2 regions of the Catenulispora subtropica genome follow, and region 2 is predicted to be linked to the other one. Evidence: riboswitches for the same ligand, from Rfam matches in the RefSeq annotation. Region 2 holds a riboswitch; the other holds the start of a gene.
The links. A riboswitch is a leader RNA that binds a small molecule or an ion and turns the genes downstream of it on or off. The one in region 2 is predicted to bind ZMP and ZTP.
Positions count from the first base shown of each region.

Region 1: linked by a shared signal. The riboswitch ahead of ABD466_RS20590 (bifunctional 5,10-methylenetetrahydrofolate dehydrogenase/5,10-methenyltetrahydrofolate cyclohydrolase) and the one ahead of glyA (serine hydroxymethyltransferase) in region 2 are both predicted to bind ZMP and ZTP.

Region 1 covers NZ_BAAAQM010000023.1:8,262-23,677, forward strand. Annotated here, with positions in the region: gene ABD466_RS20540 (AMP-binding protein) at 1-1,483, shown strand, start outside; gene ABD466_RS20545 (hypothetical protein) at 1,677-1,913, shown strand; gene ABD466_RS20550 (hypothetical protein) at 1,910-3,106, shown strand; gene ABD466_RS20555 (hypothetical protein) at 3,131-3,925, shown strand; gene ABD466_RS20560 (hypothetical protein) at 3,927-4,598, shown strand; gene ABD466_RS20565 (hypothetical protein) at 4,690-5,019, opposite strand; gene ABD466_RS20570 (amidohydrolase family protein) at 5,115-6,401, shown strand; gene ABD466_RS20575 (demethylmenaquinone methyltransferase) at 6,539-7,234, shown strand; gene ABD466_RS20580 (N,N-dimethylformamidase beta subunit family domain-containing protein) at 7,239-8,879, shown strand; gene ABD466_RS20585 (geranylgeranyl reductase family protein) at 8,912-10,222, shown strand; ZMP/ZTP riboswitch at 10,240-10,326, shown strand; gene ABD466_RS20590 (bifunctional 5,10-methylenetetrahydrofolate dehydrogenase/5,10-methenyltetrahydrofolate cyclohydrolase) at 10,353-11,216, shown strand; gene ABD466_RS20595 (outer membrane protein assembly factor BamB family protein) at 11,318-12,616, opposite strand; gene ABD466_RS20600 (IclR family transcriptional regulator) at 12,653-13,369, opposite strand; gene leuC (3-isopropylmalate dehydratase large subunit) at 13,485-14,891, shown strand; gene leuD (3-isopropylmalate dehydratase small subunit) at 14,907-15,416, shown strand, end outside.
Region 2 covers NZ_BAAAQM010000002.1:168,613-184,028, forward strand. Annotated here, with positions in the region: gene ABD466_RS02935 (flavoprotein) at 1-249, opposite strand, end outside; gene ABD466_RS02940 (helix-turn-helix domain-containing protein) at 339-1,544, shown strand; gene ABD466_RS02945 (gamma carbonic anhydrase family protein) at 1,553-2,071, opposite strand; gene ABD466_RS02950 (DUF4193 domain-containing protein) at 2,409-2,702, shown strand; gene ABD466_RS02955 (DUF3093 domain-containing protein) at 2,766-3,218, opposite strand; gene ABD466_RS02960 (hypothetical protein) at 3,284-3,505, opposite strand; gene ABD466_RS02965 (PaaI family thioesterase) at 3,718-4,257, shown strand; gene dut (dUTP diphosphatase) at 4,257-4,715, shown strand; gene ABD466_RS02975 (DUF3710 domain-containing protein) at 4,924-5,685, shown strand; gene ABD466_RS02980 (DUF3159 domain-containing protein) at 5,790-6,587, shown strand; gene ABD466_RS02985 (alpha/beta hydrolase family protein) at 6,628-7,380, shown strand; gene ABD466_RS02990 (potassium channel family protein) at 7,443-8,117, opposite strand; gene ABD466_RS02995 (potassium channel family protein) at 8,117-8,776, opposite strand; gene ABD466_RS03000 (class I SAM-dependent RNA methyltransferase) at 9,031-10,479, shown strand; ZMP/ZTP riboswitch at 10,482-10,611, shown strand; gene glyA (serine hydroxymethyltransferase) at 10,640-11,902, shown strand; gene ABD466_RS03010 (pirin family protein) at 12,011-12,970, opposite strand; gene ABD466_RS03015 (GNAT family N-acetyltransferase) at 12,986-13,324, opposite strand; gene ABD466_RS03020 (DNA polymerase IV) at 13,347-14,984, opposite strand; gene ABD466_RS03025 (methyltransferase) at 15,359-15,416, shown strand, end outside.

The DNA.
Region 1 (15,416 bases), on a different contig from region 2:
CGCGGCGATCGTCGACGAACCCGACCAGCCCGCGCCCTCCTGGGGCACGCTGACCTACGGCGAGCTCGCGCGGCGCGCGCGGGCGCAGGCCGCGGCGCTGGACCGGCTCGGGGTCGGGGCCGGGGCGCGGGTGGCTGTGGTGTCCCACAACTCCGCGCGGCTGCTCACCTCGTTCTTCGGCGTCAGCGGGTACGGCCGGGTGCTGGTGCCGGTCAACTTCCGCCTGAAGGCCGAGGAGGTGGCCTACATCGTCGAGCACAGCGGGGCCGAGGTGCTGCTCGTCGATCCGGAGCTGGACGACTCGCTCAAGGAGGTGGCGGCGCGGCACCGGTTCGTGATCGGCGAGGACTGCGACGCCGAGTTCTTCAGCGGGGACCATGATCCGGTGCGGCACGCGGTGGAGGAGGGCGACACCGCCACGATCAACTACACCTCCGGCACCACCGCGCGGCCGAAGGGCGTGCAGCTGACGCATCGCAACCTCTGGCTGAACGCGGTCCTGATGGGGCTGCACCTCGGCGTCGGCGAGCGGGACGTGTACCTGCACACGCTGCCGATGTTCCACGCCAACGGCTGGGGCATGCCGTACGTGGTCACCGGCCTCGGTGCCGGGCAGGTCGTGCTGCGCAAGGTGGACGGCGCCGAGATCCTGCGGCGCGTCGAGGAGCACGGCGTCACGCTGCTCAACGGCGCCCCGACGGTCATCGCCATGGTGCTGGCCGCGGCCAGGGAGTGGGACGGTGAGATCCCCGGCCGGGACCGGGTACGGGTGGTGGTGGCCGGCGCCCCGCCGCCGAGCACCGTCATCCAGCAGGTGGAGGACGTGCTGGGCTGGCAGTTCAACCAGATCTACGGCCTCACCGAGACCGCCCCGCTGGTCACCGTGAACCGGCCGCGTGCCGAGTGGGACGGCCTGTCGAGCCTGGAGCGCGCCCGGAACCTGATGCGCGCCGGCGTCCCGTCGCTGGGCACGCGGATGGTCACCGACGCGGAGGGCGAGGTGTTGGTCCGCTCCAACGTCGTGTTGTCCGGCTACTGGCAGCAGCCCGAGGAGTCGGCGCGGGCCCTGGAGGACGACTGGTTCCACACCGGCGACGGCGGCGAGATCGGCGAGGACGGCTATCTGACCATCTCCGACCGCAAGAAGGACGTCATCATCACCGGCGGCGAGAACGTGTCGTCCATCGAGGTGGAGGACGCGCTGTACAAGCACCCGGCGATCGCCGAGTGCGCGGTGATCGGCGTTCCGGACGAGAAGTGGGGCGAGACCATCAAGGCCCTGGTGGTCCTGAAGGACGACCACGGCTCCCGGGCCACGACGGAGGCCGAGGTGATCCGGCACTGCAAGGGCCTGATCGCCGGTTACAAGGCCCCGACGAGCGTGGAGTTCCGCGAGGTCCTGCCGCGCACCGCCACCGGCAAACTGCAGAAGTTCAAACTGCGCGAGCCCTACTGGACGGGCCACGAGCGCCGGGTCAACTGAGGAAATGATCTAAGGGTTCTTGTATAGGGGTGCCGGAGCCCGCTAGATTGTCGCGAGTTCACATCGGGCGCACATGACGGTCACGCGGGTTTCGGCACGCATCACAGGGGGCGGCCCTATGTCAGGGACATTGGTACTCGACGATGCCACGCTCAGTGGCATCGCCAGCACGCTGAGGAGCGCGGCGACACGCATGCAGACCCTCAGCCAATCGCTGCGGGGAATGGACGCCGACGTGGTCGGCGCGGATCCGCTCATCGAGGCCCTGCACAAGATGCAGGAGGCGCTCTCCGGCCGGCTCGGCCTGCTGGCGGTCAGCGTCAACGAACTGGCGTCCAAGGTCACCGACGTCGGCACGTCGGTCCACGACACCGACCGCAAGCTCGCCACCGCGGCCTCGTCCGGCGGCCACCACCGGGAGATGCCGTGAGCGCACACGCCCGCCCCATGCCGAACCTGGGCTGGGACCCGACGCCCGGGGACGTCGGCGGCACCCAGGGTCTGGCCCGCAAGCACGAAGAGGCCGTCACCGAGCTGAACGCCATCATGGCGCTGCTGAAGGGCATCGACGTCGGCCCCTGGCAGGGTGACGCCAAACAGGCCACCGAGGTCCAGGTCTTCGAGAAGGCGATCCCGGCGCTCCAGGCGATCATCACCGACGCCGGCAAGCTGGCCGAGGCCTCCAAGGGCTGGGCCGGGCAGCTGGCCGGCTTCCAGCACGACGCCGACGCGCTGGAGGCCAAGGCCAAGAACGCCAAGGCCGACGTCGAGTCCGCGCAGCACGAGAAGGCGGGGCCGGGCCGGCAGAAGGAGATGGACGTCAAGGACGCCCACGACGCCGCCGACTCGGTCCAGACCGAGGCGCACGAGCTGAACCAGCACTACCTGGAGGCCGCGAAGAAGGACTCCGGTGAGGGCGAGGGCGGCGAGGGCGAGGAGAAGAAGCCCTGGTACGAGGTGATCGAGCCGTACCGGCTGATCCTCGAGGGCGTGCTGTCGCCGCTGGACATCGTCGCCGCCGACCACTGGATCGGCCTGCTGGAGAAGGTGGCCGGCCAGCCGAGCGAGTGGCTCGGCGAGATCGACGAGGCCCTCGAAGGCGTCGAAGGGCTGATGAAGAGCGGCAAGTCCGCCTCCGAGGCGCTGATCGAGGCGGCGAACCTGACCGAGCGGGTCGGCGGCGAGCTCGACGCCTTCGCGGCGTTCGCGCCGGCCTGGCTGCGGACCGCGGCGAGCGGCATCGCCGGCATCAGGGGCCTGAGCTACGGCCTGGGCGGGCTGGGCATCCTGGCCGACGCCCTGACCGTCGCGTATCCGCCGGACAAGGGCGTGATGGGCTGGACCGAGCGCGGCGCGGCGGGCATCAACGGCGGCCTGATCGCCGCCAACATGTTCATGGACGAGATCCCGGTGGTCGGCGAGGTGGTGATGATCGGGACCGGCGTGTACCTCGCCGGGACGTTCCTGTACCACCACTGGAAGCCGTTCCGGAACGTCTGCAACGCGGTCGGCCACGGTACCGTCACCGCCGTGAAGGACATCGGCCACGGCGCCGAGACCGTCGGCAAGGACATCGGCCACGGTGCGAAGAAGGCCTGGCACGCGGTCACGAGTCTGTTCTAGCGGCGCACGAGGAACGAAGAAGACATGAACACCGAGAACTTGATGACGCCGCTGGAGCGCGAGGCCGCGGCCGCCCGCCTGCTGGAGCGGGCCGCGGCCGGCGAGACCGTGGAGCTGACCGTGCTGTCCGGGCTGGAGCGCTGCGTGCTCGGCGGCCCGGCGCAGGCCCTGTTCGAGCAGCGGGTGATGAACGCCTGGAACGAGTTCGGGGAGAAGAACCGCACCAAGGCGATGGACCTGGCGCTGGACGCGCTGCGCGAGCGCGGTCTGCTGCTCGACGACCAGCCGGAGGGGTCGGACGCGCGGGCCTGGAGCCTGTCGCCCGAACTCGGCCTGGTGCAGGCCGCCCGGGAGCGGCCGTCGTTCGTGGTGGCGACCGACGTCGTCAACAAGCAGACCCGGTGCCTGCAGTTCCTCGCCGTCGGCGATCTGGAGCAGCCGGTCCGCGGTGTGGTGATCGAGGAGCCGGTGGCGCTGCCGTCGTCGAAGCCCTACGAGAACACCAAGAAGATGGGTCCGCTGGGCTGGATGACCCGCTACCTGCTGGTGTCCGAGGCCGCCGCGGTCAGGATCCTGACCGAGGTCGCCATGGTTCCGCGGCAGGACCAGGCCGGCTCCTATCCGTACGACATCCGCCGGTTCAAGCACCAGGACGGCAAGCCGGTGACCGAGGCGGGCGTCTCGGTGATCAGCGCCGGCGCCACCGCGCACGTGCGCCTGTTCCGCCAGGATCCGGAGATCCCCGACGAGGTCACGGTGCTGACCGCCGAGGAGCTGGGGACGCTGCTCGCCCGGGTGTTCGCCACCGGATCCTGGTGACGTGAGGCCGGAGGTGCCGGACGTGACGGACCCGCCGGACGGCGAGGAGTACCGCGAACCGCGCTCCGCGCTCAGCGGGCGCCTGATCGCCTGCGGCGGCCTGCTGCCGGCGCTGCTGGTCGCGGCCGCCGTCGTCCTGGGGATCGCGGCGGACCCGGTGTGGTTCGTCGCGGTCCCGGTGGTGCTGCTGGCGCCGCCGTTCTCCATCGCGATCAGCCTGCTGATGCGCAACCGGCGCACCGGCATCGTCGTCGGAGACGCCGGCCTCACGGTCGGCGCCCTCGGCGCGGCCCGTGGGGCGTACCTGATCCCGTGGTCCGCGATCGACACCACCCGGATCGAGACCAGTCCGCGGCTGGTGGACGCCATGATGCGGGCGCGCCGGATCTTCAGCCCGACCCGCTACTGGGGCGTGCCGCGCCGCATGGCGGACTTCACGATCCCGGCCGGCGTGCTGGTCCCGCCGTTCGCGCGCGCGGTGCTGGTCGTCGAACTCGCCGAGGCCACCAGCGTGGTCGGCGAGCCGCCGCCTCCCCGCCGGTACTTCGGCAACTACTTGAACGTGAACTCCTTCAGCCGCAGCTACCGGACGGAAGTCAGCTCCCTGTGGCTCGTGCCGACGCGCCACCCGGACCGTCTCGCCCTCGCCTTGGCGGAGCACGGGTTCTCCTGACGTTTCGCCGCCGGTGCTGCCAGGGTCAGGTCCGTCCCTGGGGACGACGCGCGGCGGGCGGCGACCCCGGCCCCCGGTCCCGTCGTACTCCTCAGTCCGGGTACGAGACCTGCTGCTTGTTCAGGCGGGCGGCACGTCTCGCACCCCGCACCCACCAGACCAGCAGGAAGCCGCCGGAGACGAGCGCGAACAGCCCGAAGACCGCCGCGGCGGCCGTGCCGACCGTGCCGGTGACCCCGTGGCCCCAGGCGGACATGCCCAGCCCGGACAGGATGCCGGCGACGACCCAGACCGGCAGCAGGAACAGCATCGGCCCGACGGCCGGGAACACGAGCGTCGATTCGCCGCCCTGCCGATGCCGGCCCTTGACCGCGGCGTAGCCGGCCACCAAGGCCGGCAGGGCGGTGCCAACGGCCGCCACGACGAGAAGAATCCACAACCCCCACACGGGCCACCATGATCCCCGGGCTGGAGGCCGGGCGACAACACCGGGCGGCGGTGGCATAACCTCGAACCGTGTTGACCCTCCACGCCGCCCCGCTCGTCCTCCCGATGACCTTCGCCCCGATTCCCGACGGCGCGATCCTCGTCGACAACGGCCGTGTCACCGCCGTCGGCACCCGTGCCGAGCTGGTCGCGGCGCACCCCGGCGCCCGGGTCCGGGACTGGCCCGGCATCCTGACCCCGGGCCTGGTCAACAGCCACGCCCACACCCAGTACTTCGACTTCGGCGATCTCGCCTCCTCCGGACTGCCGTTCCCGGAGTGGCTGCACCAGATGGTCGCCCGGCGGGCGACGTTCACCGACGCCATGTGGCAGGAGTCCACGCGCCGCGGCCTGCACGCGTACCTGGAGACGGGCACCACCGCGGTCGCGGACATCGTCACCGAGCCGGTGGTGCTGTCGGCCATCGCCCGCTCGGGCATCCGGGGCGTGGCCTACATCGAGGCGGTCTTCGCCGACGACGCTTCCTGGGCGGCCGGTCGGCGGGCCGAGTTCCTCGCGGCGGTGGACGGTGCCGGGGCCCCGGTCCGGGGCGTCTCCCCGCACACCCCGTTCACCATCAGCACCGGCGTGTACGAGGACTGCGTCGCCATAGCGCACGAGCGCGGCAAGCGACTGCACCCGCACATCGCCGAGACCCTGCAGGAGTCCGAGTACGTGCTGAGCGGCACCGGCCCGTTCGCCGAGAACGCCAAGCAGTTCGGCCTGGACTTCTCCGACATCCTCGGCCGCGGCACCGGCCTGACGCCGGTGGAGTGGGCCGACGCGCGCGGCGCGCTCGGCGCCGACTGCCACATCGCGCACGGCATCCACGTCAGCGCGTCCGATCGCGCGCTGCTGCGCGAGCGGGGCACGGCCGTCGCGCTGTGCGTGCGCTCGAACCGGATCCTGGACGCGGGCCGGCCGCCGGTGGCCGCGTACTTGGAAGAGGGCTCGCCGATAGGGATCGGGACGGACTCCGCCGCGTCGTCGCCGTCGCTGGACCTGCTCGACGAGGCCCGCGCGCTGCGCGCCGTCGCCCGCGAGCAGGGATACACCGCGGACGACCTCGACCAGCGCATCGTCGAGGCGGCGACGCTCGGCGGCGCCGTCGCGCTGGGCCTGTCCGAGGGCCCGGAGCGGGTCGGCCGGCTGGAGCCCGGGGTGCGCGCCGACTTCGCGGTCTTCGCGGTGCCCGAGGACTCGGAGGCGACCGGCGCGGCGGTCTCTGCGACCGCCGACCCGTACCGGCTGCTGATCGACCACGGGCGGTGCGTGGCCACCGTGCTCGGCGGCACGATCGTGCACCGCAAGGTCTGACGGCGCCGCGCTGGACCACGCCGGACCACGCCGGACCACGCCGGTTCCGCGCGCGCATCCCGGCGGTCGGCGGCTCGCCGCGGCTCCCGACCCCACCGCGACGTCGGGAGCCGCGGGCCGGGTGAGAGAATCGGCCCGTGAGCCGAGCATCGCTGGACAAGCAGCCCCACGAAGTCGCCGCCATGTTCGACGGCGTGGCCGAACGCTACGACCTGACGAACGACGTCCTGGCGCTCGGCCAGACGCGCTTGTGGCGCCGCGCCGTCCGCGACGCCGTCGACGCCCGGCCCGGTCAGTGCGTGCTGGACCTCGCGGCGGGCACCGGCACCAGCACCCAGCCGTTCCACGCGGCCGGGGCGCAGACGGTCTCCTGCGACTTCTCCCTCGGCATGCTGCAGGTCGGCAAGCGCCGCCTGCCGCACCTCACGTTCGCCGCCGGCGACGCCACGCGGCTGCCGTTCCGGGACGGTTCCTTCGACGCCGTCACCATCTCCTTCGGCCTGCGCAACGTGCAGGACACCGACTCGGCGCTGCGCGAGATGCACCGGGTGACCAAGCCCGGCGGGCGCCTGGTGGTCTGCGAGTTCTCCCGGCCGACCTTCGCGCCCTTCCGCACCGTCTACATCGAATACCTGATGAAGGCGCTGCCGGCGGTCGCGACGAAGGTGAGTTCGAACCCGGACGCGTACGTCTACCTCGCCGAGTCCATCCGCGCGTGGCCGGACCAGCGAGAGCTGGCCGCGGTGATCGGCAAGGCCGGCTGGCGGCGGGTCGCGCACCGTAACCTGACTGGGGGAATCGTCGCATTGCATCGCGGGATCAAGGAAGACTGAGCCTGTGAAGGCTCGAATAAGGCGGGCGACGGGGCTCGCCGCGGCGGTGCTCATGCTGGCATCGGCCGCGGCTTGCTCGGGAGACGGCTCGAAGAAGCCGGGGCAGGGCGGAGGCGGTCCCGGCGGTTCCCAGGCGAGCAGCGGCGTCCCCGGAGGCGCGGCGGACAACGGCGCGCCGGCTCTGGCCGGTGCGTTCAGCGTGAAGGCCGAGAACGCCAAGCCGGGCACGCCGGCGTGGAAGAACGGCATCGACAGCGGCGAGGACCACGGCATCGAGGGCTACGCCGACCAGGTGGCGGTGACGTCGGGCCAGTCGTTCAAGCTCTACGTGAACACCGTCGCGCAGCAATTCACCGCGACCGCGTTCCGTATCGGGTACTACAACGGCGCGCAGGGCCGCGAGGTGTGGAAGTCCGCGCCGACGCCCGGCGCGGTCCAGCCGGGCGCCACGGTCAAGCCCCAGGTGAACACCGTCACCACGGCCTGGCAGCCGTCGCTGACCGTGTCGACCGCCGGCTGGCCGGAGGGCGCGTACCTGATCCGCCTGGACCCGGTGGACGCGAAGGGCAAGGCCGGGACCAAGGGATCGCGGTTCGTCCCGATCACCGTCAAGTCGACGTCCACCGCCGGCAAGGTGGTGCTGATCAACGCGGTCACCACGTGGCAGGCCTACAACGAGTACGGCGGCTACGACCTCTACAGCGGCGGTCCGAAGAACGACTACGCGCACCGGGCGCGCATCGTCTCCTACGACCGGCCCTACGACTCCACCGGTGCCGACCGCTTCCAGACCTACGAGCAGTCCTCGATCGTCTTCGCTGAGAAGCTCGCCTCGGAGCACGACCTCCAGCTCGCCTACGCGACCGACCTGGACCTGCACGAGAACCCGGGGCTGTTCCAGGGCGCCCGCGCCATCATCACCCTCGGGCACGACGAGTACTGGTCGGCGCAGATGCGCGACACTGTGACCAAGGCGCGGGACGCCGGGACCAACATCGCCTTCCTCGGCGCGAACGCGGTGTTCCGGCACATCCGGTTCCAGGACTCGCCGCTCGGCAAGGACCGCGTCCAGGTCGACTACAAGGACGCGGCCGAGGACCCGATCCACGTCACCGATCCGGCGGAGTCCACGCAGGACTGGCGGTACCCGCCGCAGCCGCGGCCGGAGAACGTCCTGACCGGGGTGCTCTACGAGTGCAACCCGGCCAACGCCGACCTCGTCGTCTACGACCCCGGCTCCTGGCTGCTGGCCGGCACCGACGCCAAGGCCGGGCAGGCCTTCAAGGGGCTGGTGGGCGTCGAGTACGACCGGGTCGTCTCCGACAGCAGCACGCCGCACCCGATCCAGGCCATCTCGCACTCGCCGATCACCTGCCGCAAGACCAAGTCCTACGCCGACGCCGCGTACTACACCGTGCCCTCCGGCGCCGGCGTGTTCTCGACCGGCACCATGCGCTGGAACTGCGCGCTCGTGGACGGCGGCTGCACGGACAAGATGGACGGCCCGGCGCACGCCTTCGCGCAGAAGGTCACCGCCACCATGCTGCTGGCGTTCGCCGCCGGACCGGCCGGCAAGGACCATCCGGCCCAAGACAACACCACGCGACTCAAGCCCGCTCCCAGTGAAGGCGGGCAGGCACCGTAGGTTTGAATATCGGGGGCTCTAGAATCGGCCGTGTGACCGCCGAAACTGCTTCCACCGCCCCGGCCGAGGCTGTGCCCTCGGAAAACGTCGCCGACGTCATCGTGGTCGGTGCCGGGCCCTCGGGCTCGGCGACCGCCTACCACCTGGCCAGCGCCGGACTGGACGTGCTGCTCCTGGAGAAGGCCCGGTTCCCGCGCGAGAAGATCTGCGGCGACGGCCTCACGCCGCGCGCCGTGAAGCAGCTGGTGCGGATGGGCGTGGACACCTCCGAGGAGGCCGGCTGGCTGCACAACAAGGGCCTGCGGATCATCGGCGGCGGCATGCGGCTGGAGCTGGCGTGGCCGGACCTGGCCGCGTACCCGAACTACGGCCTGGTGCGGCCGCGCGCCGACTTCGACCAGATCCTGGCCCGGCAGGCCGAGAAGTCCGGGGCCCGGCTCCGGGAGGGCACCAACGTCACCGGCCCGATCGTGGACCCGCGCAGCAACCGGGTGATCGGCGTGACGGCGCGCGTCACCGACGCCGACGGCGGCAAGCGCGAGACCGCCTACCACGCGCCGCTGGTGGTGGCCGCGGACGGCAACTCGACCCGGCTGTCCATCGCGCTGGGTCTGCACAAGCGCGACGACCGCCCGATGGGCGTGGCGTACCGCACGTACTACAAGTCGCCGCGCACCAACGACGACTACCTGGAGTCGTGGCTGGAGCTGTGGGACGGCGAGCGGCTGCTGCCGGGCTACGGCTGGGTGTTCGGCATGGGCGACGGCACCTCCAACGTCGGCCTGGGCATCCTGAACACCACCAAGTCGTTCCGCAACGTGAAGTACCCCGACCTGCTGCGCTCCTGGCTGAAGAACACGCCCGAGGAGTGGGGCTTCAACGAGGAGAACCGCACCGAGCCGATCCGCGGCGCCGCGCTGCCGATGGGCTTCAACCGTCAGCCGCACTACACCCGCGGCGTGCTCCTGGTCGGCGACGCCGGCGGCATGGTGAACCCGTTCAACGGCGAGGGCATCGCCTACGCCATGGAATCGGGGGAACTGGCTGCCGACGTGATCGCCCAGGCCCTGGCCCGCCCGGCCGGCCTCGAGCGTGAGCGCGCGCTGTCCGCGTACCCGCGCGCCCTGAAGGACACCTACGGCGGCTACTACACCCTGGGCCGCCTGTTCGTGAAGCTGATCGGCAACCCGAAGGTGATGAGCCTGGCCACCCAGCGCGGCCTGTCCCACCCGATGCTGATGCGCTTCACGCTGAAGATGCTGGCGAACCTGACCGACCCCAAGGGCGGCGACTCCATGGACCGCATCATCAACGCGATGGCGAAGATCGCCCCGGACGCCTGAGTCCTGATTTACAGTGGGTGTCGGGCCGTGACTGGCGCTGAGGTGGGGTACCACCGGGGAGCGGCCTGACACCTCGTCTTCTGCCGTGCGCCTGGGCGATTCGTCACATCGACGCCCGGGAGGCGCGCCCATGTCTGCTGGAATCCCCTCTGCTCTGCTCATGGACGGCACGGCGGTCGCCCGCCGCATCGTGGAGCAGGCGGCTGCGGACGCCGCCGCGCTGAAGGCCCAGGCCGGCGTGACGCCGTGTCTGGCGACGGTTCTGGTCGGCTCGGACCCGGCCTCGGTGACCTACGTCCGGATGAAGCAGAACCGCAGTGCGAAAGCGGGGATCGGCTCGCGGCACGTGGAACTGCCGGAGACGGCCACCACCGCGGAACTGGTCGCGACACTGACCGGCCTGTCACAGGACCCGGAAGTGCACGGCATCCTGCTCCAGCACCCGGTCCCGCCGCACATCGACGAGCGCGCCGCCTTCGAGGCCATCGCCCCGGAGAAGGACGTGGACGGCGTGACCATGCACTCCTTCGCCGCGATGGCGTTCGGCGAGCCCGGCTTCGCCTCCGCCACCCCCGGCGGGATCCTGCGGCTGCTGGACGCGTACTCGGTCGACCTCGCCGGCCGCCACGCCGTGATCGTGGGCCGCAGCCCGATCCTCGGCAAACCGGTCGGCATGCTGCTGCTGGCCCGCGACGCCACGGTGACCTACTGCCACTCGAAGACTGCGGATCTGGCCGCCCTCACGCGCCGAGCCGACATCCTCGTCGCCGCGGTCGGCAGGCCGCGGTTCCTGACCGGGGACGCCGTCAAGGCGGGCGCGGTCGTCATCGACGCCGGATACAACCCGGGCAACGTCGGCGACGTGGACTTCCCCTCGGCCGCCGAGAAAGCGAGCCTGATCACGCCGGTGCCCGGCGGCGTCGGGCCGATGACGATCGCGGTGCTGCTGGAGCAGACGGTGGCGGCGGCCCGGTGGCAGGTCGCGCGGGGTTAGCGCGGCGGCGGCAGCGCTCCGGCGCGGCGACTGAATCAAGGTACTTCGACTCTACGCGGCGCGGTCCATCCCGCATCCCAGGGCCGCGCCGACCGATCGGCTCACGTGCCGGCCGAAACCACCGCCACGCCCTCCATCGTCCCCAGGAACACCTTGTCCCCGACGACGGTCGGCGTGGCGAAGTGCGGCAACGCGCCGACGCTGACCCGCGCGGTCGTCGCGCCGGTGGCGGGATCGAGCGCGAGCAGTACGCCGTCGTCCCCATCGGTGACCCAGAGGCGGCCGTCGTCGAGGACCGGCTGGCCGTTCGCCTTCGCCGCGTGCCACAAGGCCGTCGGCTGGGTGCCGCTGATCCGGAACGCGCGCGTGCCGTCCGCGCACGGCAGGTACACGACGTCCCCGGCGGACGCCGCCTGGCCGAACGCGGCGCAGGCGGGGAAGGCGGTCGCGGTCGTGAGGTGGTTCGGGTCCAGCAGGTATCCCTGGCCTGATTTGCCCGCGATGATCACGTGGCCGGCGGCCAGGAGCGGGTTCATCGAGCCCAGATCCGCGTCGTTCGCGTTGTCGGAGGCCCAGGAGGCCGGGGCGAACAGGTCGACGCGTTTGGCGTTCTCGTCCAGGGCGACCACGGAGTCGGTGCCGTCGAAGGGGTCGCCGGCCTTGTCGGCGTTGCCGTTGCCGATGGAGAAGTACAGGCGGTCCGGTCCGGCCGCCGGTCGGCCCGGCGCCCACATGCCGCCGCGGCCGGAGGTCGAGGCCTCGAACCACTGCACGGATCCCGAGGCGGTGTCGACGGATGCGACCGCGCCGGTGTAGTCGCCGCAGTCGCCGGCCAGGCCGCCGAAGACCGCGAACACGTGTCCGTGCCACAGGGTCAGGGCCGGCCGTTGCTGCAGGAAGTCGCGGTCGCCGAAAGGCGGGTCGACCTCCACGTGCGAGACGACGTGGCCGTCGGCCGCCGCGAGGCCGTAGAGCACATGGTGGGCGGTCGCGTCCTCGGCGACCACATAGACAAGACGGGAAGCGGGATCGTAGACCGGTGCGCCGGTGATCCCGAGGGGAACGATGTTCCCGCATCCGTGGGGCCGGAAGGGCTCGGCCAAGTGCTTGCTCCACTTCACCGATCCGTCCGTCGGTGAGAGGGCGTAGACCGTGTTGTTCTCCGTCGCGGCGAAGACGCCGTCGCCGCTGTCGGCCGGCATTCCGTAGACGGGACCGTCGAGTGTGACCTTCGACACCGTCGTGGAGCCGGGGCCGGGTGTCGAGACCGCGGGCTTCGGCGTCGGCCCGGCGTCGCTCTTCGAGCATCCCGCTGCCGCGAACAGGGCCAGGGCCGCCAGGGCGCCGGCGAGCCGGGCGACGGACACGCCGTTGTGTCGTCGGCCTCGTGCGAGTCTCATCCGTCTCACGCGTCCAGTGTGCCCGCGCGCCGTCCGCTACGAGCCCCGCTTCACCGCTTCGCTCAGCCGGGCCGCGGCCTCGACCACCGACTGCGCGTGCAGGCGCCCCGGCTGGCGGGTGAGACGCTCGATCGGGCCGGACACCGACACCGCGGCGATGACCCGGTTGTTGGGGCCGCGCACCGGCGCCGAGACCGAGGCCACACCCTGCTCGCGCTCGGCGACCGACTGGGACCAGCCGCGACGCCGCACACCGGCCAGCGTCGTGGCGGTGAACCGGGCGCCCTGCAGGCCGCGGTGCAGCCGGTCCGGCTCCTCCCAGGCCAGCAGGATCTGCGCGGCCGAGCCGGCGGTCATCGGCAGTGCCGAGCCGATCGGCACGGTGTCGCGCAACCCTGACATGCGCTCCGCGGCCGCGACGCACACCCGCAGGTCGCCCTGGCGCCGGTAGAGCTGCGCGGACTCGCCGGTGTGGTCGCGCAGCGCGGCCAGCACCGGCCCGGCCGCGGCCAGCAGCCGGTCCTCGCCGGCCGCCGAGGCCAGTTCCTGCAACCGGGGGCCGAGGATGAAACGGCCCTGCATGTCCCGGGATACGAGACGGTGGTGTTCGAGCGCGACCGCCAGGCGGTGCGCGGTCGGGCGCGCCAAACCCGTGGCGGTGACCAGGCCGGCCAGGGTTGTGGGGCCCGCCTCCAGGGCGCTCAGTACGACGGCGGCCTTGTCCAGGACGCCGACTCCGCTAGAGTTGTCCATAGACCGAATTCTGCCGTCTCAGATCCCGAGACGCAAGGCGTGCGGACCGGAAAGATCGACAGGCCGCGCCGGCGGAGGGCGACAGATGCGAACAAGTGGGAAGACAGGAGCGACGATGCCCCACACCCTGGCCGAGAAGGTGTGGGCGGACCATGTGGTCCGCTCGGCCGAAGGCGAGCCCGACCTGCTCTACATCGACCTGCACCTGCTGCACGAGGTGACCTCGCCGCAGGCCTTCGACGGCCTGCGGGCGGCCGGCCGCCAGGTGCGGCGCCCCGAGCTCACCATCGCCACCGAGGACCACAACACCCCCACCCTCGACATCGACAAGCCGATCGCCGACCCGGTCTCCCGGCTGCAGATCGAGACGCTGCGCAAGAACTGCGCCGACTTCGGCGTGCGCATCCACCCGCTCGGCGACGCCGAGCAGGGCATCGTGCACGTGGTGGGCCCGCAGCTGGGCCTGACCCAGCCCGGGATGACCGTGGTCTGCGGCGACTCCCACACCTCCACCCACGGCGCGTTCGGCGCGCTGGCCTTCGGCATCGGCACCAGCGAGGTCGAGCACGTGCTGGCCACCCAGACGCTGCCGCTGAAGCCGTTCAAGACGATGGCGGTCACGGTCACCGGGGAACTGGCCGAGGGCGTCACCGCCAAGGACGTCGTGCTCGCCGTCATCGCGCGCATCGGTACCGGCGGCGGGCAGGGCTACGTCCTGGAGTACCGCGGCGAGGCCATCGAGAAACTGTCGATGGAAGGCCGGATGACGATCTGCAACATGTCCATCGAGGCCGGTGCCCGTGCCGGGATGATCGCCCCGGACGAGACCACCTTCGCGTACCTGAAGGGCCGCGCGCACGCGCCGTCCGGCGCCGACTGGGACGCCGCCGTCGCGTACTGGCGCACGCTGCGCACGGACGAGGGCGCGACCTTCGACGCCGAGGTGGTCATCGACGGCGACGCCCTGACGCCGTACGTCACCTGGGGCACGAATCCGGGCCAGGGCCTGCCGCTGGCGGCGTCGGTCCCGGACCCGGAGACCGACTTCGAGGCCGAGGTGGACAAGGTCGCCGCGCGCAAGGCGCTGGAGTACATGGGCCTGGAGGCCGGTACGCCGCTGCGCGACATCAAGGTGGACACGGTCTTCCTGGGTTCGTGCACCAACGGCCGGCTGGAGGACCTGCGCGCCGCGGCCGCCGTCGTCAAGGGCCGCAAGGTCGCCGACGGCGTCCGGATGCTGGTCGTGCCGGGCTCGGCGCGGGTCCGGCTGGAGGCCGAGGCCGAAGGGCTGCACGAGGTGTTCCTGGAAGCCGGCGCCGAATGGCGGTTCGCGGGCTGCTCCATGTGCCTGGGCATGAACCCGGACCAGCTGGCGCCCGGCGAGCGCTCGGCTTCCACCTCCAACCGCAACTTCGAGGGCCGCCAGGGCAAGGGCGGCCGCACGCACCTGGTGTCGCCGCTGGTCGCCGCCGCCACCGCGATCAGGGGGACGCTGTCGTCCCCGTCGGACCTGGCTGCTTAGGAGAGACCAGAGATCATGGAGAAGTTCACGACGCACACCGGGCGCGCGCTGCCGCTGCGCCGTTCCAACGTCGACACCGACCAGATCATCCCGGCGGTGTACCTCAAGCGCATCACCCGCAGCGGTTTCGAGGACGGGCTGTTCGCCGCCTGGCGCGCCGATCCGGAGTTCATCCTGAACCAGGAGCAGTACCAGGGGGTGTCGATCCTGGTGGCCGGCCCCGACTTCGGGACCGGGTCGTCGCGCGAGCACGCCGTGTGGGCGCTGAAGGACTACGGGTTCAAGGTGGTCCTGTCGGCGCGGTTCGCCGACATCTTCCGCGGCAACTCCGCCAAGGACGGGCTGCTGACCGCGGTGCTGGACCAGGACGAGATCGAGCTGCTGTGGAAGTTGCTGGAGAACCACCCCGAGGCGGAGGTGACGGTCGATCTCGAGGCGCGCGAAGTGCGCGTCGAGGGGCACGTGTTCACCTTCGAGGTGGACGACTACACGCGCTGGCGGTTGCTGGAGGGGCTGGACGACATC
Region 2 (15,416 bases):
CGGCAGCACGTCCGGCTCGCCCGGCTGGCGCTGCTCGACGCGCACCGGGTAGCCCGTCGCGATGGAGACCGCCGCGGGGTCCAGGAAGCGTTCGCCGGAGGGCGTACAGAGCACGCAGACGGTCCAGCCGTCGGCCTGCAGTCCGGGGACCGCCTCCGGATGCGAGAGGAGTTCCGCGGCCGGCGGAGCGCCGCACGCGATGAGGTAGAGCACTGGCACAGTCGGGTCCTCCCGGATCGTCGGGGACATTTTGTCGTTCCACCCCCCGCGCCGCCGCGCCAGGGAGCATGATGAGACTCGAATCCAGGACGTTCCTCAATTGAGAGGCTGCACCGACCATGGCCACCTTCGAGCCGGAGACCGACGGCGGGCGCATCCGCCGCCTCCGCAAGCGCGCCGGCCTGACCCAGGCCGAGTTCGGACAGCTCATGGGCCGCTCGCAGGGGTGGGTCTCGGGCATCGAGAGCGGCGACATCGAGCTTGATTCGGTGACCCTGATCGTACGCGCCGCGAGCGTGCTGAAGGTCTATCCCAACGAAATCACCGGGCGGCCCTACGATCCGGGCACCCCGGCCGAGGACCGCGGCCACCGCGCCATTCCGGCCATCCGGCGCGTGGTCTCCCGGCACGACCTGCCCCCGGACTGGCCGGTCGACCCGCGGCCCCATTCCGAGCTGGAAGCGGCCCTGGCGCAGCTGACGACGCTCCGCATGGCGGCGCGCTACGCGGACCTGGGGGAGATGGCGCCGAGCCTGATCCGCGAGATCCACGCGGCCGCGTACCTGGCCCCACCGGGGGAGCAGTCGGAGCGGCTGCACGGGCTCCTGGCGCGGGCGTATCGGGAGGCTGACACGGTCGCCCACGAACTCGGTTACGACGACCTGTCCACGCTCACCACGGAGCGCTTCCGGGCCGCCGCGGACCGGGCCGGGGATCCGTGTCTGTCAGCGGTCTTCGACTACCTGCGGGTGCGCGATCTGTGGGCGGCGGACCTGTGGCCGGACGCGCTGGGCGTGATCGACGGCGCGATCGGCTCCATGGGCGAACCGGTCGGCCGGGCGGAGGCCTCGGTGTGGGGCTCGCTGCAACTGCGGGCCGCGATCACCGCCGCCCTGTCCTCGAACGAGACCGAGGCCTGGCAGCGGATCGGCTTGGCGGCCCAGACCGCTGACCGCCTCGGCGACGACTGCGACCCGTACAAGCTCTGCTTCGGCCCGGCCAACGTCGCCATCCATGGCGTGGCCGTGGCGGTGGAGGTGCGGGACGGGGCGCGCGCCGTGCAGTTGGCCTCGGAGGTGCGGATGCCGGCCACCTTCCCGGCGTCCCGGCGCGGCCGGTTCCATCTGGACGCGGCGCGCGGGTGGATCTACTACGGCGGCTACGAGCAAGCCCTGAACGAGATCGAGCGCGCCGAGCGGATCGCCCCGTTGATGGTGCGGAACAACCCGGTCGCCAAAGCCGCGGTGCGGTCGCTGCTCAGCCACGAGCGGCGGAGTCAGCGCGAGCGGCTGCGGCGGATCGCGGGGCGGATGCACATCTCTTGAGCGGCCCCTCACCCCACCCGCCGGAGCTCCTCGCGGTAGCGCTTGCCGTTGGCGACGTAGCGGGCCACCGCGTCGTCGAACGTCCCCGGGGCGACCGCGTCCTTCCGGATCTTCGCCGGCACCCCGAGCGCCATGGCGTGGGAGGGCACCTCCACGTTGTTGCCGACGACGGCACCAGCTCCCACGAGCGCCCCTGTGCGCACCACCGCTTTGTGCAGTACCACGGACCCCGACCCGATCAGACATCCGTCCTCCACCACGCACCCCTCCAAGTGCGCGATGTGACCAACGACACAATCGGAGCCGATCACTGTGGGCAAGGTCTCAGTCGCGTGCACGACCGTGCCGTCCTGGATCGACGTACGGTCGCCGATCGTAATCTTTCCGTAATCGCCACGGAGCACCGCCCCAGGCCATACTGTGCTACCCGCACCCACGCTGACCTGGCCGATCACGGTCGCGTCCGGGTGGATGTAGGCCTCGGGGTGGATATCCGGCACTGCGTCGCCGATTGCGTAGACGGCCATGGTTGGTCATCCTTCCTGGGTGTGACTGCTGTGATGTCCGGAACGAAGGGGGATGGAACCGCCGCAAAGGGACGCCTGATCAGACGCCCGGATCACCTGTTCGGGTCTGTTCCGGGGTGTCGATTGCGTAACGGGTCTTGAAGTACGGCACAATCTGCGCTTCAGCGGGCACAATCGCGCTCCTTTCCGCGTTACTGCGCTGACGGCAAAACGCCGACGGCGTCCGCGCGCAGACGGTAGCGCACCGCATGTGCCGGCCGCCGGAGGCGCCCCGCCGCCACCGCACAGAACAGCACCAACACGACGACTAACAGCCGTCAGGGGAGAGGGAACAAGAATGGCTACCGACTACGACACACCGCGCAAGACCGACGACGACCTCAACGAGGACAGCCTGGAGGAGCTCAAGGCCCGCCGCACCGACAAGGCCGCGGGGCTGGCGGATCTGGACGAGGGCGACAACGAGTCCCTCGAGCTGCCAGGTGCGGACCTGTCGAACGAGGAACTGTCGGTCCGCGTGCTCCCGCGGCAGGCCGATGAATTCACCTGCACGAGCTGCTTCCTGGTGCACCACCGGAGCCAGCTGGCACGTGAGAAGGGGAACGAGATGATTTGCAAGGACTGCGCCTGAGCAGGTGTAGTCGCGGAGGTAGTCTCTGTGCCCCTTGGCCCCGCTTCGAGCGGGGCCTTTGCCTTAGCGGGGCTGCAGGGCTCCGGCGAGCTTCTCCGGCCGCCGTGTCGACAGATACAAGTAGGGCGTCGGATCCTCCGGATCCACCACCTCCACGCGTACGGCCGTCCGTACATATCCCCGCAACATCATGAAGGCGCGCGCGTCCGCTTCCGTGGTCCGCAGCCGCCGTGCGGCTTCGGCGTCCAGGGCGGTGGCCGCCCCGAGCGCCGTCAGCGGGAGGCGTGCCGCACCGGCCTCCAGGTACCCGTCACGGATCCGTACTCCCACGCGTCCGTACGCGACGACGAGCGCGGCCGCCCCGACGGCCGTCGCGATCGCCGCGACGATCGCGGCCACAGGGCTCGCGCGCAGGAAGATGAGCCCTGCCATCACCCCGGCCAGGAGGGCTATGGCCCACCAGCCGACCGGCGCGGTCAGGCGCTCCTCGTAGGTACCGCTGTCCTTGCCTTCCATGCCGACAATCTGCCACATCCGCTTCCCGCCGCTACCGGCACCCGGGAGGCCGGCGGACATGGAGATCAACCCGCGTTGCTTCCCCTCCCCGCCTCCGTGGCGTCCCACCCGGGCACCGAACTGATCGTTCTGGGATCCACATCCCACTCCCGGCCCCCGCCCGGCGGCCGCAACCATGCCCGCGCCCGCGTATAGGCCATCAACCGGCCGATCCGGCCGTTGGCATCGCGGACAAGGGTGCCGACCTCGGGGAGTCCGTCCGTTTCAGGGGTCTTCATGGACTTCATACCGAGGAACGTAAGACGGCGGGCGGGCTTGGATATCAGTGGTAGTGATACGGGGCGGATACGGAGAGTGGACTGTCAGTGCGCGCCCCCCCAGCCCTGATCACAACCCGATCGGGTGTGAGCGTGGCCACGCCCGATCGGTGACCACCTCGACCTACCGGTAGATTCCTCGTGTGAGACCTGCCTCGACCACTCCTCCTCCGGACGCCGTCATGCCGGACAAGCATCCCAACGCCCCGGCCGCGGGCACCAAGCTCGGTTCGCACTACTCGCGCTGCTTCGGCTGCGGCGACGACGCACTGGGCGGGTTGCGGGTGTCCTCCACGGTCGGCGAGGGGCTGAGCGTCACCACCGAGTTCACCGTCACCGAGAACCACCAGGGCGCGCCCGGGCTGGCCCACGGCGGTCTGCTCGCCCTCGCCTTCGACGAGGCGCTCGGCGCGGTGAACTGGCTGCTCGGCGCGATCGCCGTCACCGGCCGGCTGGAGACCGACTACCTGCTGCCCGTTCCGGTCGGGACGACGCTGCACATCACCGCGCAGTGCGACGGCGTCGCCGGCCGCAAGATCTTCACCTCGGCGGTGGGCCGCCTCGACGGGCCCGAGGGCCCGGCCGCGGTGCGCGCCACCGCGATCTTCATCCAGGTGGGGGTGGACCACTTCCTGTCCAACGGCCGCCTGGAGGACGTCCAGGAGGCCATGCACGACCCCGAGCAGCTCCGCGCCGCGCGGGCGTTCGAGGTCAACCCGTAGTGGCCCCGGTCGACGTCCTCGTCCAGCGGCTCGATCCCACTCTGCCGCTGCCCGCGTACGCCCATCCGGGGGATGCCGGCGCCGATCTGCTCACCACGGTCGACGCCACGCTGGCCCCCGGCGAGCGGGCCGTGCTGCCCACCGGCGTGGCGATCGCGCTGCCCGACGGCTACGCCGCGTTCGTGCACCCGCGCTCCGGTCTGGCCGCGCGCTGCGGCGTGGCGCTGGTCAACGCCCCGGGCACGGTCGACGCCGGGTATCGCGGGGAGATCAAGGTCATCCTGGTCAACCTGGACCCGCGCGAGCCGGTCACGCTCAAGCGGGGCGACCGCATCGCCCAGCTTGTAGTACAAAGAGTCGATAAGGCGGTCTTCCACGAGGTCGCCGAGCTCCCGGGTTCGCACCGCGGCGACGGCGGTTTCGGTTCGACCGGCACGGCGGCGGGAACACCTGCCTAGATCCCGCGCGTTTCCCTGAGAGAGTCGTTGTGACGGTACTCTCACCGGGGCCCTCGCGACGATCGGTGCAAGGCAGGCCGGCCGCGAGCCGGGGTACCACCGTGTCCGTCGGCGCCGCCGGCCGGGCCCTGACGGCTCGGGGCGGACGGCGCCCCGTGGAGCAGAGCGCTGCGTCAGTGGGACGCAGAGATAGAGAGAGTGGGAAGCCGTGGTTTTCCGACGCGGACAGAAGGCCGAATCCGGCCGGCGCGACCGGGTGAGCGAGGCCGACGCCTACGGCGACCTGACCGAGGCCAAGGAAGAGGAGCGCAAGATCTCCCTCGCCGACGTCTCGCGGGCCGCGGGTCCTTGGGACTTCAACGAGGTCGAGGACCCCAAGGCCGGCCGCGTGGACCTGGGTGCCCTGCTGGTGCCGGCGGTCGAGGGGATGGAGCTGCGGCTGGAGATGGCCGACGCCGACCAGGTGATCGCCGCCACCGTCGTGGCCCGGCAGTCGGCGGTGCAGCTGCAGGCCTTCGCTGCCCCGCGTAGCGAGGGCATCTGGGACGAGGTCCGCCGCGAGATCGCCCTGGAGATCTCCAAGCAGGGCGGCACCGTGGACGAGCGCGAGGGCCCGTTCGGCGTGGAGCTGCGCGCCCAGGTGCCGGTGCAGGCGCCGGACGGCAGCCGAGGCATCCAGCTGGTCCGCTTCATCGGTGTCGACGGTCCCCGGTGGTTCCTGCGCGGCGTGGTCTCGGGCCAGGGTGCGGTGCAGCCGCAGGAGGCCCGTGACATAGAGCACGTCTTCCGCGACACGGTGGTCAACCGCGGGGCCTCCCCGATGGCCCCGCGCGACCCGATCCCGCTGCGGATGCCGGCCGAGGCCCAGCAGGCCATGCAGCAGCAGGCCGGCGACCAGGCTCCGGGCCAGTACGAGCAGGGCGACCTGAACCCGTTCCAGCGCGGTCCGGAGATCACCGAGACCCGCTGAGCCACGCCTGAGCCGCGTCTGATCCGCGCCTGATCCGCGCCAACGAGTGATCCGCGGGCCGAGCAGTCCTGTCCAGGACGGCTCGGCCCGCTACAGTTCGCAGTATGTCCTTGGAGAGCGGCCAGCGCGCCGAACCGACGAGCCGGGGCCGCGACGCGGCCGCGTTCGAGGGCGTCATGCGGGCGGCGTTGGACGACGTCGCGGCGGACGCCGCGGACGGCGCCGCCCACGCGGCGGCCAAGGAGGCGGAGGCCAAGGCCTACGAGGAGGCCGTCAAGAAGGCCTTCGGCGGCAAGATGGGCATGGCCGACGCCGGCCTGCCGGCCATCGTCTTCCTCATCGTCTACACCGCCACCAACAGCCTGAACCCGGCCGTCATCGGCTCGGTCGCGGTGGCCGTGGTCATGTTCGCGATCCGGCTGCTGCGCCGGGAGACGCTCCAGCACGCCTTCTCCGGCCTGTTCGGCGTCCTGGTCTGCGCGGCGTTCGCGAAGTTCTCCGGGCACGCGCAGAACTACTACCTGCCGGGCATCCTGATCAACCTCGGGTCGTTCCTGCTGTTCGCCGGCACCGCGCTGGCCCGCTGGCCGATCGTCGGGCTGATGATCGGGCCGATCACCGGCGAGATGACCACCTGGAAGCAGGTGCCCGGGCGGCTGCGGGCGTTCACCAACGCCACCTGGCTGCTGGCCGGGCTGTTCGCGGTGAAGCTGGCGGTGCAGGTGCCGCTGTACCTGACCCACCACACCACCGCGCTGGGCGTGATGCGGCTGGTGCTGGGTTACCCGCCCTACCTGGCCTGCCTGTACTTCGCCTGGCAGATGATCAAGAACGCGCCGCCGCCGGTGATGCCGGAGCCGGCCGAGGGGGCCGGGACGGCCGAGGGCGACGAGCCCGCCTGACACCGCAACGTGACGCGCCGGTCGACGCGTCACACCGGGCATGCGACGACACGTTCTCGATGCTCTGCCCGCACTGGCGGCCGTAGCCGTCCTGGCGGTGTCCGGGTGCTCCTCGAGCGCTTCCCACCCGGCGGCGGCACCGTCCAGCGCGCCCGGCACGCCCAGCACGTCGCCCTCCATCGACGCGACCTGTCTGCAGGGCGACCCCGATGCGGCGAAGCACGTCACGCACTTCGAGGGCGGCAACGGCCACAACGTCGAGGCGTACACGATCGGCACCGGCCCGATCGGGGTCGTCCTGGCCCATCAGGTGGACGCCACCCTGTGCCAGTGGTCGTCGATCTGGACCGACTTCCCGGCCAATGACTACACGGTCATGGCGATCACCATGGGCGGTGGCATCGACACCGACGTCGCCAAGGCCGTCGAGCAGCTGCGGGCCCGGGGCCACCAGAAGATCGTGCTGATCGGCGCCTCGATGGGCGGCAGCGCGGTGCTGGCGGCGGCCGGCGAGGTCACTCCGGCGGTGCAGGGCGTGGTGTCGCTGTCCGGCCCCACAGCCTACGGCCCGGCCGACGCGGTCTCCGCGGTGAAGACGTTCCAGGTCCCGGTCGCCTTCTTCGCAGGCGACGAGGACTCACGGTTCGCCACTGACGCGCAGAGGATGTACGACGCCACTGCCGAGAAGGACAAGACGCTGCACATCCTGAAGAACGATCGCGACCACGGCGTCGACCTGTGGCCGCAGGTGAAGAACGAAGTCTTCGCCTTCATCGCCAAGCACGTGCAGTGAGAGCGCGAGGGGCCCGCGGGAACGATCCCGCGGGCCCCTCGTATCCGCTTCCTGGCGGGAGCTCAGCTCTCTGACGACATCGCCGGCGAGAGCAGGTCCTCGAGCTCCTCCTCGCGGTCCACGTGCGCCACGAACAACAGCTCGTCCAGGGCCGCCAGCGGCTCCTCCGGCGAGGGGATCAGCACGCGGCCGCCGCGGATGATGGTCACCAGGGCGGTGTCCTCCGGCCAGGCCACCTCGCCGACCGTGGTGCCGACCAGGGCGGTGTCCTTCGGCAGTGTCAGTTCGACCAGGTTGGCGTCGCCCTGGCTGAAGCGGAGCAGGCGGACCAGGTCGCCGACCGAGACCGCCTCCTCGACCAGCGCGGACAGCAGGCGCGGGGTGGAGACGGCGACGTCCACGCCCCACTTCTCGTCGAACATCCACTCGTTCTTCGGGTGGTTGATGCGGGCCACCACGCGCGGCACGCCGTACTCGGTCTTGGCCAGCAGCGACACGACCAGGTTGGCCTTGTCGTCGCCGGTGGCCGCGACCACGACGTTGCAGCGCTGCAGGGCCGCCTCGTCCAGCGAGGAGATCTCGCAGGCGTCGGCCAGCAGCCACTCGGCGGTCGGCAGGCCCTCGACCGCGATCCGCGACGGGTCGCGGTCGATCAGCAGCACCTCGTGGCCGTTCTCCAGCAGCTCCTTGGCGATGGAGCTGCCGACGTTGCCCGCCCCGGCGATTGCGACGCGCATCAGGTGCTCGGTCCCTTCGCGAGAACTTCCTCGACCCGCGCCACGTCGCCGGGGGCCACCATGACCTGCACCAGGTCGCCGTCCTGCAGCACGGTGTCGGCGGCGGGCAGCACGCCCTCGCCGAGCCGGGTGAGGAACGCGACGCGGGCCTCCGCGGCCTCCTCCAGGCGGGCCACCCGGTGGCCCATCCAGCCCGGATCCACGTGCACCTCGATCAGCGCCACCTGGCCGCTGGGGTCGCGCCACAGCTCGGTGGAGCCGGCCGGCAGCAGCCGCCGCAGCATCTGGTCGGCGGTCCAGCGCACGGTGGCGACGGTGGGGATGCCCAGACGCTGGTATATCTCCGCGCGGCGCGGGTCGTAAATGCGCGCGCAGACGTTCTCGACACCGAAGTTCTCCCGCGCCACCCGCGCGGCGATGATGTTCGAGTTGTCGCCGCTGGAGACCGCGGCGAACGCGCCGGCCTCCGCGATCCCCGCCTCGGCGAGGGTGTCGCGGTCGAACCCGGTGCCGGTCACCCGGCGGCCCGCGAAGTGCGGGCTCAGCCTGCGGAAGGCTCCCGGGTCCTGATCGATGATCGCGACCGTGTGGCCGAGATCCTCCAGGCTGTGCGCCAGGGTGGACCCCACCCGGCCGCACCCCATGATGACGACGTGCACTTTGGCCCTCTCGGGAGACTTCGGACGATGAGACTTTCGATGTTCGTATCTCGACGGTACTACGGGGCGTGAGGACGTGTTCCCTCACCTTCCCCGGCCCGCTCCTAACGGGCTTCGGCCGGGGAATGCGTGGGGCCCACTCACACTCCCCGGCCTGCTTCTGGCGGGCTTCGGCCGGGGAATGCGTGGGGCACACGCACGCTCATCCGTGCACCCGTCTGTGCGTCGCACCGGCACCCCATAGGCTGGGACGCGTGAACCGACCAGCAGCTCGCCGCCGCCCCTCAGACGCCGATCCCGGCCGCCGCAACGCCGCCCAGAGCGGCCGTGGGGACCGCCCCGGCTCTCAAGGCCGGCCGGACCGGCGAGGCCGTCAGGAACGCTCCGAGCGCGTCGGTGACGCCGTCGGCACGCGGATCGAGGTCGAGGTCGGCCCGCCCGGGCACGGCGGCTTCTGTGTGGCCCGCCACGAGGGCCGTGCGGTATTCGTGCGGCATGCCCTGCCGGGCGAGCGGGTGATCGCCCTCGTGACCGAGGGGGACGCCAAGGACTCCTTCTGGCGTGCCGACGCAGTGGAGATCCTCGAGGCCTCTGAGGATCGTGTGGAGGCTCCCTGCCAGTACGCCGGGCCCGGACTGTGCGGCGGCTGCGACTGGCAGCACGTGGCCTACGAGGCTCAGCTGAGGCTCAAGGGGCAGGTGGTTGAGGAGCAACTGCGGCGCCTCGCGAAACTGGACCGCGAAGTGGTCGTCGAGGAGGTCGGCTCGCCGTTCGGCTGGCGGACCCGCGTGCAGTTCGCGGTGGATCCCCAGGGGCAGCTGGGTTTCCGCAAGCACCGGTCGCATGAGGTGGTGCCGGTGGAGGAGTGCGCCATCGCGTCCGCTGGAGTGGACGAGGTCGGAGCGCTCCAGCGGGACTGGCCGGGGATGGAGTCCGTTGAGGTGATCGCGGCCACGGGCTCGGCGGACCGGGCCCTTGTCGTGACACCTGCGCGCGGGGAGCAGATGCCTTATGTGGACGCGGACGTAAAGGTGTCCGTTCTCCGGGGCGTCTCCAGGAACACCCACATCTCCGGAGTGCAGCGCATCCATGGACGCCCCTATGTGCGCGAGGTAGCCGAGGGCCGTACGTGGCGGGTAAGCGGCAGCGGGTTCTGGCAGGTGCACCCCGCCGCGCCGGACGTGCTGACCGAGGCCGTCCTGGACTTCCTGGACCCGACACAAGGGGAGACCGCCCTGGACCTCTACAGCGGCGTCGGGTTGTTCACCGCGCCGCTGGCCGAGGCGGTCGGCGAGGACGGGTCCGTGCTGGCCGTGGAGCTGGACCGGCAGGCGGTGCGGGACGCCGCGCACAACCTCGGGTTCGAGGAGGACGTGGAGGAGAGCGGGGAGTTCCCGTGGGTGGATCTCGTAGAGGGCTCTGTGGACGAGGTTCTCGCGGACGACCGCTACGTGCCGGACAGCGCGGACGTCGTCGTGCTGGACCCGCCGCGGGCCGGGGCCGGACGTGAGGTGTGCACGCGGATCGCGGGCTTGAAGCCGCGCGCGGTGGCGTACGTGGCTTGTGACCCGGCGGCGCTGGCGCGGGACGTGGCGTACTTCGCGGAGGCCGGTTACGAGCTGACCGACCTGCGGGCGTTCGACCTGTTCCCGATGACCCGGCATGTGGAATGCGTGGCGCTCCTGGAACCCGCACAGCGATAGCATCTATACATCGCGACTGGCGCAGAACGCACGCTTTTCATAGGGATGGGTCCTTATGGGAGCGCGCGGAGGTGGAACCGACCACCAGGAAGCGTAGAGACAGAGCGGGCACCGTGCGCCTGGGTGTCCCTTCGGACGATGACGCCCGAGGAGGCATCACATGCACTCGCCCGCCATTCCCGAGCTTGCCAAGGAAGATCCGCAGATCGCCGGTCTCATCGAGGACGAGGCGCGCCGCCAGTACGAGAAGATCCGGATGATCGCGTCGGAGAACTACGTCTCCACCGCGGTCCTGGAGGCGTCCGGCACGGTTCTGACCAACAAGTACTCCGAGGGCTACGCCGGCCGCCGCTACTACGAGGGCCAGCAGTTCATCGACCCGATCGAGACCATCGCCATCGACCGGGCCAAGTCCCTGTTCGGCGTCGACCACGCGAACGTGCAGCCGTACTCCGGCTCCCCTGCGAACCTCGCGGTGTACCTGGCGTTCATGAAGCCCGGCGACACCTTCATGGGCGCCGGCCTGGCCGCGGGCGGCCACCTCACTCACGGTTCGCCGGTGTCGGTGAGCGGCAAGTGGTTCAACCCGGTGGCGTACGGCGTCTCCCGCGAGACCGGCATCGTCGACATGAACGACGTGCGCGACCTGGCCCTGAAGGAGCGCCCGAAGGTCATCTTCTGCGGCGGCACCGCGATCCCGCGCACCATCGACTACCCGGCCTTCGCCGAGATCGCCAAGGAGATCGGCGCCATCCTGGTCGCCGACATCGCCCACATCGCCGGCCTGATCGCCGGCGGCGCGCACCCCACCCCGGTCGGCTACGCGGACGTGATCACCACGACCACGCACAAGACCCTCCGTGGCCCCCGCGGCGCGATGATCATGACCACCGAGGAGTACGCCACCCCGATCGACAAGGCGGTCTTCCCCGGCCTCCAGGGCGGCCCCCACAACCACACCACCGCCGGCATCGCGGTGGCGCTGAAGGAAGCCGCGCAGCCCGAGTTCCGCACCTACGCGGCCACCGTCGTGGCCAACGCCAAGGCCCTGGCCGCCGGTCTCACCGAGCGCGGCTGGGACCTGGTCTCCGGCGGCACCGACAACCACCTGATCCTGGCCGACCTGACCCCCAAGGGCGTCACCGGCAAGGTCGCCGCCAAGGCCCTGGACGCCGCCGGCATCGAGCTGAACTACAACTCGGTCCCCTTCGACCCCCGCAAGCCCTTCGACCCCTCCGGCATCCGCCTGGGCTCCGCCGCCATCACCACCCGCGGCCTCCTCCCGGAGAACATGGCCCAGATCGCCGCGTGGATGGACGAGACCGTCCAGGCCGCCGCGAAGGGCGACACCGAGCAGTACGCGCGCATCGCGGGCGAGGTGCGGGAGCTGATGGAGCAGTACCCGATGCCCGGGTGGAACTAAGGGTTTTTGTACCTGAGGCGTAGGTACGCCGAAGAAGGAAGAACGTTGAAGGGGCGCTCCGTGTGGGGAGCGCCCCTTCAACGTCTTGGTGTCAGAGAGACAGCCCTCTCAGTGCCCCCGCCCCCGCGGCTTCAGCCGCACCCCGGGCAACGGCGGCGCGGGAATCCGCTCCTCTACCGTGTGCCCGGCGATGTCCGGGAAGCGCTCCTGGTCCCGCTTCTCCCAGCCCGCCCGGGCTTCCTCGATCTCCTCGTGGGAACCGCCGACGAAGTTCCACCACATGACGATGTCCTCGCGGAACGGTTCGCCGCCGAGGAGGATCACGTGGGCGCCGGTGCGGCTGGACAGGGTCAGTTCGCTGCGGCCCGTACCGAGGTAGAGGAGTGGGCCAGGTGGGAGGTCTGTGTCCGCGGCGGTGAGGTCGCCCTCGATGAGGAGGAGGGCGTGCTCGTGGTAGTGGGTCAAGGGGATGGTCACGTCCGCGCCCGGGTTCACCGTGAGGTCGGCGCCGAGCAGCGGTGAATACGTCGTCGCCGGGGAGGTGGCGGTGTCCAGAGTGCCCATGAAGACGATCGCGCGGAGGCCCGGGCGTTCGTAGAGCGGCAGGTCCCGGTGCTGCTCGAAGTGGGGCGCCGTGGCGCGGTGGCCGGCCGGGAGGGCGGTCCAGAGTTGGAGGCCGTGGCCGATCTGGCCGGGCGTGGTGCCGATCTCGGAGTGGGCGATGCCGTGGCCGGCGGTCATGAGGTTCAGCTGGCCGGGCCGCACCACGACGTCGGAGCCCACGCTGTCGCGGTGGCGGATCTCACCCTGGAAGGGCCAGGTCACGGTCTGCAGGCCGATGTGGGGGTGCGGGTTGACGTGCATCGGGGTGTCATGGGGGCCGAAATGGTCCAGGAAGCACCAGGCGCCCACGGTGGGCAGCACCCGCTGCGGCAGGGTGCGCATCACGTGGACGCCGCGGACGCCCCCCAGGGGGACGTCGCGGGCCTCGTACAGCTCGGCGACCGGGCCCGGGTCGCCCTTGGCGGGGCAGTCCTGCTCGGCGGGGTTGGCGTCGAGGTTGCTCATCGTCGGTGCGGCCTCTCAGCGGCCGGCCGGGTCCGCCGGGTCCGCCGCCTGGGAGTCCGGCCAGCGGACGTGCTCCTCGTACTCCGGGTGCTTGCGCAGGTAGGCGCTGATGAAAGGGCAGATCGGGACGATGGTCTCGCCCCGCTCCACGGTCGTGTCCAGGGCCCGCCGGGCCAGCACCGTGCCGAGTCCCTTGCCGCCGAACTCGTCGGCGATCTCTGTGTGCACGAAGATCGTCGCGCCGCCCCGGCGGCGGTAGGCGGCGAAGCCCGCGAGGCGGCCGCCGTACCAGACCTCGAAACGGTCTTCGAGTTCGTTGTCGACGACCTCTGTCTTGGTGGGCTCTTCAGTCATATGGCCGATGGTAATGCGGAGGTCAGGGCTGCGCCCGACGAGCTTCCCGGCGCTCCAGTGCCTCCCGGGCGACGGCCGCGGAGTCGACCAGGTGCAGGGCCTCGTCGTCAGCGCGCAGGGTCTTGATGCGGCCCGGCTCCGACCACGGCGTCTCGAAGCGGACCGTGACCCGCCCCAGGCCAGCGCCCTGGACCCAGCCGGGGCCGAACTCGTCGTGGTCGACGTCCTGGCCGGGGAGGAAGCGGCGCTCGGCGCGCGCCGCGTCGACCGCGCCGCGGGTGCCCGGGGGCAGGGGGCCGAACTGGCGGGGGGAGCGCTCGCCTTCGACCGTGAGGACTGGCGTGGCTATGTGGGCGGGGTCCGCCGGGTCGGGGCCGGGACCGGGGTCGGAGGCGTCGCCGGCGCCCTCCGCGGAACCGAGCCCGGAGGCCGAGTCGGCGACGGCGTCTGTGTCTGTGGCTGTGTCTGTGGCTGTGTCTGTGTCTGCGTTCGTTTCCGCGTCGTCGTCCGCCCACATCTCCGGGTCGAGGTCGTCCTCGTCGAGCAGGTCCTCCTCGACCGCGGCGAACAGGTCCAGCTGCGCCCACTCGGCCAGCGAGCTGAGCCCCACGCCGAGCAGGCGGACCCCCGGCACGGCCTGCGTCGCGGCCGCGACCGCGCCGGGCAGCATGCGATGCGTGGCGGCGCGGATGACCGCCGGGTCGTCCGTGGGACCGGCCGTTGTTTCGGAGCGGGACACCGTGGTGAAGTCGTGGCCGCGGACCTTGATGCTGATCGTCCGTCCGGAGCGACCGGCCTGGCGCAGCCGCGAGCTGAGCCGGGTGACCAGCCGGTCCATCTCGGCGGTGATGGTGGCCGGGTCCAGCAGGTCCTCGGCGAAGGTGTCCTCGACGCTGACCGACTTCAGCTCCCGGTCCGGTGAGACGTCCCGGTCGTCCAGGCCGCGGGCGATGGCGTAGAGGGAGGCGCCGTAGCTCGTGCCGAGCACCGCGACGAGTTCCTGGCGGGTCAGCGTCCGCAGCTCGGCGACGGTGGTGGCGCCGATCTTGCGCAGCCGCTCGGCGGTGGCCGGGCCGACGCCCCACAGCGCGCGCACCGGCAGCGGGTCCAGCCAGGCCTGTTCGGCGCCGGGTTCGACCACGACCAGGCCGTCCGGCTTCTCGGCGTCCGAGGCGATCTTGGCGACCAGTTTGGACGACGCGGCGCCCACCGACGCGGTCAGGCCGGTCGCGTCCTTGATCCGGGCCCGGAGGCCGCCGGCGATCTCCCGCGCCCGCCGCGCCCCGGCCTCGGGCCCGGCCGTGTCCCCGGGCTCGAACAGATGCGACACGTCGAGGAACGCCTCGTCCAGGCTCAGCGGCTCGACGAGCGGCGAGAGGTCGTGCATCAGGCCCATGACGATCTCGCTGTAGGCCTGGTACGCGCCGAAGCGGGGGATCAGATACGCGGCGTTCGGCGCCCGGCGGCGGGCGATCCCGGTGGCCAGGGCGGAGTGCACGCCGAAGGCGCGCGCCTCGTAGGACGCGGTCGACACCACGCCGCGCACGCCGACGCCGCCGACGATCACCGGCTTGCCGCGCAGGCTCGGCTTGTGCAGCTGCTCCACCGACGCGTAGAACGCGTCCAGGTCGACGTGGAGGATGGAGGGCACGCTGCGCACGTGTTCCATGGTGCACCGGGACACTGACAGGTGCTGGCAGGATTGGCCGCGCCCACCTGCGCGGGGCCCGGCGGCGGCGTCTCGGGCACGGTGCGGCTCGCCTTCCGCCCCCGCGCCGCACGCCGCAGTCCCGCCTTCCGCCCCGCGCTGCACGCCGCGCCCCGCGAGACACTCCGGCCCCCGCCGATCCGGTCCACTACGCTGGCTCCGAGCGCCGATCACCGTCGTGTTCGACCGCCGCCCGACCGGGGCCCGACTGCCGACGGACCGGGGCCCGACCGGGGCCCGACCGGCCCGACCGCCGACCGACCGCCGCCCGCCTGCCGTTCGACCGCCCGACCGGCAGCCAGCCGACCCGCAGGAGTGCACCGCCCATGGCCGACAGCGCCGCCAGCGCCACCGCCCCCAGCCCCGCCACCCGGCGCGCGCAGG